DNA from 3 places in the Leuconostoc citreum genome. Region 1 is predicted to be linked to each of the others. Evidence: predicted binding sites of a transcription regulator. Region 1 holds the regulator's gene; each other region holds the start of a gene.
The links. Region 1 encodes HrcA, which represses chaperone genes, less so after heat shock. Its sites were predicted from a motif close to TTAGCACTCNNNNNNNNNGAGTGCTAA; they were not measured.

Region 1 (3,278 bases):
GCCTTTTTAATCAAATCAGCAGTCAACTCATTAAACTTTGCACGTGACAAAGATGTTTGCAAATGCAATGGTCCTTGATCACCAGAAGCAATAAATGGCAAATCGATTTGTGCTTCGTTAGCTGAAGACAATGTCTTCTTTGCTGATTCGGCGGCATCCTTCAAACGTTGTAATGCAAGCTTATCATCCTTCAAGTCAATGCCATTGTCTGCCTTAAATTGAGCAGCTAAGTAATCGATGATCTTGTTATCAAAGTCATCACCACCAAGGTGAGTGTCACCATTTGTTGACAAAACTTCGAAGACACCATCACCCAATTCTAGGATAGACACATCAAATGTACCACCACCCAAATCATAAACAAGAATCTTTTCATCTTTGTCTAGCTTGTCCAAACCATAGGCCAAAGCTGCCGCTGTTGGTTCGTTAATAATACGTTCAACTTCCAAGCCAGCAATCTTACCGGCATCCTTGGTTGCTTGACGCTGTGCATCATTAAAGTAAGCAGGTACTGTGATAACAGCCTTTTCAACCTTTTCACCTAAGTAATCTTCAGCATATCCCTTGATATATTGCAAAATCATTGCTGAAATTTCTTGTGGCGTATAATCCTTACCATCAGCGGTAACTTTGTAACCAGCCTCACCCATGTGTGACTTAATTGAAATAATTGTGTCTGGGTTTGTAATTGCTTGACGCTTAGCCACGTCACCAACTTGGCTTTCACCGTTTTTAAATGATACAACAGATGGTGTTGTGCGACCACCGTCTGGATTTGTAATAATTTTTGGTTCGCCACCTTCTAATACAGCGACGGCTGAGTTTGTAGTTCCTAAATCAATACCGATAATTTTTGACATGAATTTTTCTTCCTTTACTATTAAAATGCATTTGCTTTTTAAGGTGTAGTGCGTCAAGCTGAATCACCATATAAATATATTTACATTACTTTGCAACAGCTACCATAGCTGGACGAAGGACACGATCCTGAATCATATACCCTTTTTGAAGTACCGTAGCGATTTGATCTGAGGCAACATCGTCTGATGCCACACTTTGAATTGCCTGATGCTTTGTTGGATCAAAAGTTTCACCTACTTCACCTGTAGCAGATATACCATTGTCCCGTAATGCTTGCACTAATGTTCCTAATGTCATTTCGACACCAGTTTTAATTTGTTGGGTCACTGCATCTTCAGATTCAACCTGAAGCGCACGTTCCAAGTTATCAACAGCTGGTAATACGGCACCTGCCAATTTTTGACCATCATATTTACGAACAGTTTGAAGTTCACGTGCATGACGTTGCTGAATATTTTGAATCTCTGCCTGTGCACGTAACAATTTGTCTTCAAGTTCTTTAACGTCACTTTGAAGTTGCTCAATCTCAACTTGTTGTGGGTCAACCTCTGCTTCTTTTTCCAAAGTATCTACATCTGCCTCAATTTGTTCAGTAACAGTTTCGTCATTGATTTCTTCAATATTTTGCTCTGTTTCCTTTTGTTGCTCTTTCACGTAAGTGCCCTCCTAAATTATGTATATTCAATCATTTTTTGCGTTAACGCTTCGCCATAAGCATCAATTAGTAAGATATTTCTCGCATATGGCATACGGATTGGTCCGAGTAATGCAATCACACCATCTCCTTGATTAGGTATTGTAAAGCCACGTGTAATTAAACTAAATGACTTTAACAGTGGTTCATGAATTTCTTGTGATATTTTAACAACCGTGTGTGAGCCCAGCGTCTGAGCAACGTTTCTGATATCTTTGGCTGATTCAAGGAATTCTAATAATCGCTTTAAATCAGCTTTATTATTGAGAGATTCATCAAAATTCAGTACATTCAAGCGACCACCAATATGAACTTGATCACCAACTGAACGTGAGAGAACATCCCCAAATAATTGTAAGAATGCGCCTGGCGTCTTAATGACACGACTCATTTGCGTTGGCAATTCATCAGATTGCATCATTTGCAACACTTCTAAGACTGGCCGACCAGTCATCTGATCATTAATATACTTGACCATGCTATCTAGAGATGATATTGCTAGTTCGCGAGGTAATTTAAAGGTTTGACTTGTCACTTTACCATCGCTTGTAACTAGTACAGCAATCAATTGTTGGTTCTCGAGGGGCACTAAGCGGAACCCTGATACTTTAATGTCGTGACGCTGTGGCTTCAATATAATGGCAGTTGCACCTGTAAACTCTGATAACGTGCGTGCTGACTCATCTAATAAATCATCTATTTCATGAAAATTACCACGAAACGACTGTATTACCATATTAACGTCATGTTCAGTCACGCTATGATTAGCCATTAAATGATCTAAATAGTAACGATAACCTGCGCGCGACGGTACACGACCAGCCGAAGTATGTAATTTCTTAATTAATGATGCAGATTCTAATGCGGCCATTTCATTACGAATGGTTGCCGAACTTACTTTAATATTGAGCTGTTCTTGCAAACTTTTAGAGCCAACAGCTCGTGCTGTCTGTGTATATTCATAAATGATGGCACTTAGGATTAATTTTTGCCTATCTGTTAGCATACCATCACCTCCACTTTAGCACTCAATACTTCTTACTGCTAACATCTATAATAATACACCTTTCTCAAAAAAAAGCAACCTTTTTAGCACTCTTTTTATCAGAGTGCTAAAAAACACTTGATTGATATTAATCAAGTGTTTCAAAATAGGTGCGCGTTGCCACTTTATCTTTTTCAAGTTGTGTAATTAAATCATCAACCTGATTAAATTTAACTTCGCCTCGTAAATGGTGATGCCATGCCACAGTGACATCTTCACCATAAATTGCTTGGTTAAAATCTAAAATGTTTATTTCGACTGTTATCGGACGATTGTCGCCGAAAGTTACATTTCGACCAATGCTTGCCATGCCAATATGCCATTGACCAGCAATGCTAATCTTGACAGCGTAGATTCCAATTCCAGGTAACCACTCTAGCTCAGGTGTTAAAACATTTGCCGTAGGAAAGCCTAGTTCTCGGCCTCGGGCTTCACCATGAACAACAATGCCCGTTGTATGATAAATGCGCCCCAATTGGCGATTAACTGTTTGCATGTCACCAACACATAGCGCAGAACGAATCTTGGAAGAACCTATTTTTAAGCCTAAATCATCAAACTCCGGCACAATAATGACGTCAAAACGCGCTTTGGCATAAATTGCTAAGTTAGCCATATTAGCTTGATTTTTATCGCTGCCATATAAATGGTCAAAACCAGCCACAACTGCTACTGGAT
Region 2 (3,278 bases), 190 kb from region 1:
CAACACTGGCATACCTTTTTTTAAGCCAGTGTTCGTGCCTTTATTAATCACTAATTGTGACTGCCAAGTTGTTGGTGAACGACTAATTGTCACAGCAGAAACTGTTTTATAGTCGGTTAAAGTCGCCTGTAGCCCTAATTGTTTTTTCAGTGATCGATTTTCTTCTTCAACGGTTTGTAGTCGCACCTTATCTTGCGCAAACTGGTCGAGCTTTGACTTTAACGTGCGGTTTTCTTTAAAAGTATCTAATAAATTACCGATACTATTGGCTGTTCGCCCAATTGCTGTCGTAGGTACCGCAATAATACGACTGACTCCCCCAGCCAAATCGTTACCAAAACGTTGAATAAAAGGCGGTGTGTTGGTACGTTTTGCTAACCAGTTAGAACCTGTGATTAATCCGATAATCACAATAAACGCAATAATCATTGTCACAACGGTACGTGAAGAAAATATTTTACGCATGTTGTTGTCCCCTTTTTCAAAAATAAAAGCGTAGCGCCAGCCGCCACGCTAATGTTAATTCTTTATCTTAATAAATGATTAATTTTGACGCATAACGTCGATTGACTTCAAGGCTTCGCCTGTGCCAATAGCTACTGCATCTAATGGTTCGTTTGCAATCAAAACTGGTACCTTCGTTGCTTCTTGAATAATTTTATCCATATCACGCAACATAGCGCCGCCACCTGTTAACACCATACCATGATCAATGACATCAGCTGCCAATTCAGGTTGCGTGGATTCCAAGGTTTCGCGAATAGCGATAACAATCTCTCTGACAGGCTCTTGAATCGCCATAGCAACATCTTCAGCAGTCACATCAATTGTCTTAGGTAAACCAGTTAACAAATCTCGACCACGCACGGAAGCATCTGGTAATGTGCGTGCAAGCGCCAGTGACGCAGCGCCAATTTCTATCTTAAGACGTTCAGCAGTTGGCTCGCCAATTGTTACATTGTACTTATTCCGTACAAAATTGGCAATTGATTCGTCTAATTTATCTCCGGCAATACGAATCGAACGACTCGACACAATACCACCCAAAGAAATAGTAGCGACATCAGTAGTACCGCCACCCATATCCACCACCATTGAACCAGTAGGATCCATTACAGGCAAACCTGCACCAACAGCAGCGGCAAATGGTTCTTCAATAACATAGGCGTCGCGTGCGCCGGCCACACGGGCGGCATCAATCACGGCGCGACGTTCAACAGCTGTCACACCTGAAGGTACGCCAACTGTAACGTATGGTTTACCGATACGTCCACCAAGTGCCTTTTGAAGGTAGTACCGAATCATTGCAACAGTTGTATCATAGTCTGCAATAACACCATCACGCATTGGCCTAATAGCTGCGATACTAGCTGGTGTACGGCCGAGCATGTCTTTTGCTTCAGAGCCGACAGCTACAACCTCATTGGTTTGCGTATTACGTGCAACCACTGAAGGTTCTCGTAGTACAATGCCTCGACCTTCAATATATACGTATGTGTTGGCAGTACCAAGATCGATACCGACGTTTCGTTGTCCAAATGAAAATGCCACGACGCTGCCCCTTTTTACTTTTTAAAATATGCATATCTTAAAAATGCTTAACTTATAGTATTGTAGCATAAAAATCGACGATATTGCCGACTAATTTACGCGAATATATTTAACATGACCCTGCTTACTTGCAACGCCTCTTATTTTATTTTGAGACGGAAAGTCACGCCAAACTTTTTGAAAGGCGGGAAAGGTTTCTGGCGTAATGGCTAATTCGTCAATTTTACCATCTCTCAAATCATTTAATTGTTGTTCATAATCCATAATTTTACCTCACAATTATTATACAACATTTTCTTTTTAGCACTCTAAATAAAAGAGTGCTAATTTTAATTGCAATTTAATCTTTAGGTGCTATACTTGAGACATAATTAAGAAAGGAAAATGTGTGCATCACGTTTTTTCAGGATCACACACGGTGATATTATGGCATCACAAGACCCATTTGGATTTGGTAACATCAATTTTGATGAGATGATGCGGGCTATGAATGAACAAATGCAAACAAGTTCAGCCAACCAGTCAACGTCAAACACAACACAAGATAAAAAAAACAAACAAAATAAACGCCCTACTTTACTCGAAGAATACGGTATAAATCTAACGCAGCAAGCCCGTGAAGGTAAGCTTGATCCTGTTATCGGGCGTGATCAAGAAATTTCCCGAACAATTGAAATTTTAAACCGACGCACAAAAAACAATCCTGTTTTAATCGGTGAAGCAGGTGTTGGTAAAACGGCCGTTGTTGAAGGCTTGGCCCAAGCCATTGTTGCTAACAAAGTCCCTGAAAAATTGCGTTCCAAAGAAGTGATTCGTCTAGATATGTCCGCCATGGTACAAGGTACAGCCATGCGAGGACAATTTGAAGGACGTATGCGTCAACTAATGAAGGAAGTGGCAAGTAATGATGATGTCATTTTATTCATCGACGAAATACATGAAATTATGGGTGCTGGTAACGCTGAAGGCGGTATGGATGCTGGCAATATATTAAAGCCAGCTCTGGCCCGAGGGGAATTTCAACTCATTGGTGCCACAACCTTAAACGAGTACCGTAAAATCGAAAAAGACGGTGCCATTGCGCGTCGTTTTCAACCTGTACAGGTTAACGAACCAAGTAAGTCAGCCACAATTACAATCTTAAAAGGTATCCAAAAGCGATATGAAGATTATCATCACGTTGCGTTTACTGACGAAGCAATAACAGCTGCCGTCGAGCTCTCAGATCGTTATATCACAGAACGCTTTTTACCTGATAAAGCCATTGATCTCATTGATGAAGCTGGTTCACGTAAGAACCTGTCAATGAAAATCGCTGACCCTAAAACAATCCAGGCAAAAATTGATCACGCTGAGAGCCTAAAGCAAGAAGCCATTGATAAAGAGGATTTTGAAAAAGCAAGCTACTGGCGCGATCAAGCCAACCAGCTAACATCACAGAAAGCGCAAGTTGAGGCGCACCCTGAAATGTTTAAACCTCAAGCAATTACAGAAAAAGATATTTTACAAATCATTGAAGATAAGACCGATATTCCTGTAGGTGCACTAAAAGAAAACGAAGCTAATCAACTACAGACACTTGATCAAAATCTATCAACGCACATTATTGGACAAGATGATGCAGTGGCAACGGTTGCTAAAGCCATTCGTCGTAACCGAATTGGTTTAACAAAATCTGGTCGTCCTATTGGTTCTTTCCTCTTTGTTGGTCCAACGGGTGTTGGTAA
Region 3 (3,278 bases), 390 kb from region 1:
TTGGATCCACGATACCAGCGGCAATCATATCAACCCATTCATCAGTTGCCGCATTGTAACCAAATCCTTCGTCTTGATCTTTCAACTTGTTGACAATTACTGAGCCTTCAAGGCCAGCATTCTCAGCAATCTGACGTACTGGTGATTCAAGCGCCTTAATCACTGTGTTAATGCCAGTCTGTACATCGCCAGCCTCTGACAAAGCTTCTACAGCAGAAATGGCATTAACAAGCGCTGTGCCACCCCCAGCAACGAAACCTTCTTCAACAGCTGCACGCGTTGCGTTCAAAGCATCTTCGATACGATACTTGCGTTCCTTGAGTTCAGTTTCGGTTGCTGCACCAACGTTAATGACGGCAACACCACCAGCCAATTTTGCCAAACGCTCTTGTAACTTTTCGCGATCAAAGTCAGAAGTTGTTTCAGCGATTTGTTGCTTAATTGTTTCCACACGCGTTGCTACAGCTGCTTTGTCACCACCGCCTTCAACAATCGTTGTGTTGTCCTTTGTCACATTAACCTTGCTTGCTTGTCCAAGCTGATCAATTGTAACATCTTTCAAATTCAATCCAAGATCTTCGGTAATAACCGTACCACCAGTTAAGATAGCAATGTCTTCAAGTTGTGCTTTACGACGATCACCGAATCCTGGTGCCTTAACCGCAACAACATTAAATGTACCACGCATCTTGTTTAGTACAAGTGTTGGTAATGCTTCACCGGTGATATCATCAGCAATAATTAGCATCGCGCGACCTTGCTCAACAACAGCTTGTAACACAGGCAAAATATCTTGAATGTTACCAATCTTCTTATCTGTAATCAAGATGTATGGATTATCCAAGTTTGCTTCCATCTTGTCATTGTCAGTTACCATGTACTGTGACATGTAACCTCGATCGAATTGCATACCTTCAACAACATCGAGTGTTGTTTCAATACCCTTTGATTCTTCAATGGTAATGACACCGTCATTACCAACCTTATCCATTGCCTCGGCAATTAAAGCACCTACTTCTTCATTAGCCGCTGAAATTGAAGCAATCTGAGCAATTTCATCTTTTGTATTAACTGTATGTGACATTTCATGCAATTTTGCGACAGCAGCCGCAGTTGCCTTTTCAATACCCGTACGGATACCAACTGGGTTAGCCCCAGCTGTGACGTTTTTCAAGCCTTCTGCAACGATTGCTTGTGTCAAAACCGTTGCTGTTGTTGTGCCATCACCAGCAATATCATTTGTCTTTGAGGCGACTTCAGCGACTAGTTTAGCGCCCATATTCTCAAAATGATCTTCTAATTCAATTGCTTTAGCAATTGTTACACCATCATTTGTGATCGTTGGTGCGCCGTATGACTGTTCCAAAACAACATTACGGCCCTTAGGACCAATTGTTGTCTTAACTGTGTCAGCAAGCTTATCAACGCCAGCCTTCATCTTAGCACGTGCATCTTCTGAAAACTTTAATTCTTTAGCCATTGTTAAAATACCTCTTTAGAATTTTTATCGTTATATTTTGAATTCACTTAAAAAGTGACTACGTCTCTTTTGTTGTTACTCAACAATCGCAACAATATCCTTTTCATGAAGTGCCAAATAATCTGCCCCTTCAAATGATACTTCTTGCCCTGCATACTTATCAAACAAGACCTGATCACCAGACTTAACTGTTAGGTCTTGCTTTGAACCATCGTTTAGAACATAGCCTGAACCAACAGCCACAACTTTACCTGTGACTGGCTTATCCTTGGCATTATTAGCTAAAACAATGCCACCAACTGTTTGTTCTGCAGCTTCTGTTACTTCAATAATCACGCGATCACCTAATGGCTTCAACATGAGACAATACCTCCGATTTTTAAGTTTTAGCACTCTTTTACAATGAGTGCTAATTACAATTTTAAGTATAGCACTTTACCATGAATTGTCAATAAAAAAAGCACATTTTCATCATTAGAAAATGACTTCATCTGCTTAGGTAATTGTTCTCTATAAGAAAGTTCCACCATGTGCTTCACTGATATCATAAGCTATCATAAATGCTTCTGGATCAACTTGGTGCACACCGCGAATTAAACGATTATAATCGTGGTTATCTAAAATAACCATTAACATTTCACGACCATCACCAGTATAACCACCACGAACATCCATTGCTGTATAACCAGTCTCATTTTCTGATAAATAGTCTTTAACTGCATTGATGTGATGATTACTTGTAATATAAACCATCTTGCGTCTATCTAATCCAGTTTCAATATAATTCATGACAACTGCGGTAATCATCAAAGAAAAGAAAGCTAATAATAATGCTTCGATCCCTTCCGTTACTAAGTTACCTAACGAGACAACCATATCAATAACTAACAATGAAACAGCCGGCGCAATACGAAAATATTTTTTTAAAATCATTGGCGGCACTGCTGTACCCCCACTCGATGCATCAACACGATACAATAATGCCACGCCAATAGCAAAAATAGTACCGCCCACAAGCACAGAAAAGGTTCTATCTGTTAAGACTTGTTCACTAGGTGTGATTTTTAAAAGAATTGGTAAGATAAGACTACCAAATGTTATTCTGGCAGTTGTCCCTCGATCAAGAAACACAGCTGCTAAAACAATCATAATGATATTGATGGCGAGTACCGTGACAGCACGATCAACACCAAACAATTCGTTTACTAAAATAGCAAAACCAGTTGCACCACCAGCAGCTACTTTAGCGGGCGCATAAAAAAAGTTAATACTAATGGCAACAATTTCTAACGCCGTAATAATAATCACATATCGTAAAATTTGATACTTCTGTAATAATTTCATTAAACGCCTTTCTTAACGTGCTTTTTTTTAAATATTCTGAGTAGCCGTTTAATTAGTGTTGGATTTTTGAGTACTTTATCGTTACCCAGATGCTCGCGTATTAATTTTAATATCTTGCCAGCTTCAGGTGACGAAAAATCAAAAACACCTTTATCCGTTTGAATTTTAAAACGTCGACCAATTTTATTTTTAGAAACACTAGCATAGACAACCGTCATATTGGCCCAAGGGATTTGAATAAAATCTGACACATTATTATCATTGAAGAACTCGAAAGCGCGATCGCCAATTAAAAATTTGCCGTATTGCGCACCGATACCCAAATAGGAAATACCTTTCGTTGTTAATTCGGCTTTTGAATTCAGTGATTGTACCATGCTTTTCCTCCATCAGAAAACTTGTGATAATTAACTCTATTTATCGTATCATTAAATTGAATACGTTCACAATGGTT

Region 2: a site for HrcA is predicted at 1,852-1,878, ahead of FGL72_RS01540 (ATP-dependent Clp protease ATP-binding subunit). Genes of this name have one in related genera too.
Region 3: a site for HrcA is predicted at 1,867-1,893, ahead of groES (co-chaperone GroES). Genes of this name have one in related genera too.

What each region holds. Positions count from the first base shown of each region.
Region 1 covers NZ_CP042410.1:507,266-510,543, reverse strand. The annotation lists gene dnaK (molecular chaperone DnaK) at 1-860, opposite strand, end outside; gene grpE (nucleotide exchange factor GrpE) at 946-1,515, opposite strand; gene hrcA (heat-inducible transcriptional repressor HrcA) at 1,533-2,561, opposite strand; gene ribF (riboflavin biosynthesis protein RibF) at 2,689-3,278, opposite strand, start outside.
Region 2 covers NZ_CP042410.1:316,843-320,120, reverse strand. The annotation lists gene mreC (rod shape-determining protein MreC) at 1-465, opposite strand, end outside; gene FGL72_RS01545 (rod shape-determining protein) at 544-1,551, opposite strand; gene FGL72_RS09700 (hypothetical protein) at 1,642-1,815, opposite strand; gene FGL72_RS01540 (ATP-dependent Clp protease ATP-binding subunit) at 1,978-3,278, shown strand, end outside.
Region 3 covers NZ_CP042410.1:115,162-118,439, reverse strand. The annotation lists gene groL (chaperonin GroEL) at 1-1,480, opposite strand, end outside; gene groES (co-chaperone GroES) at 1,556-1,840, opposite strand; gene FGL72_RS00620 (YitT family protein) at 1,991-2,824, opposite strand; gene FGL72_RS00615 (DUF956 family protein) at 2,824-3,201, opposite strand.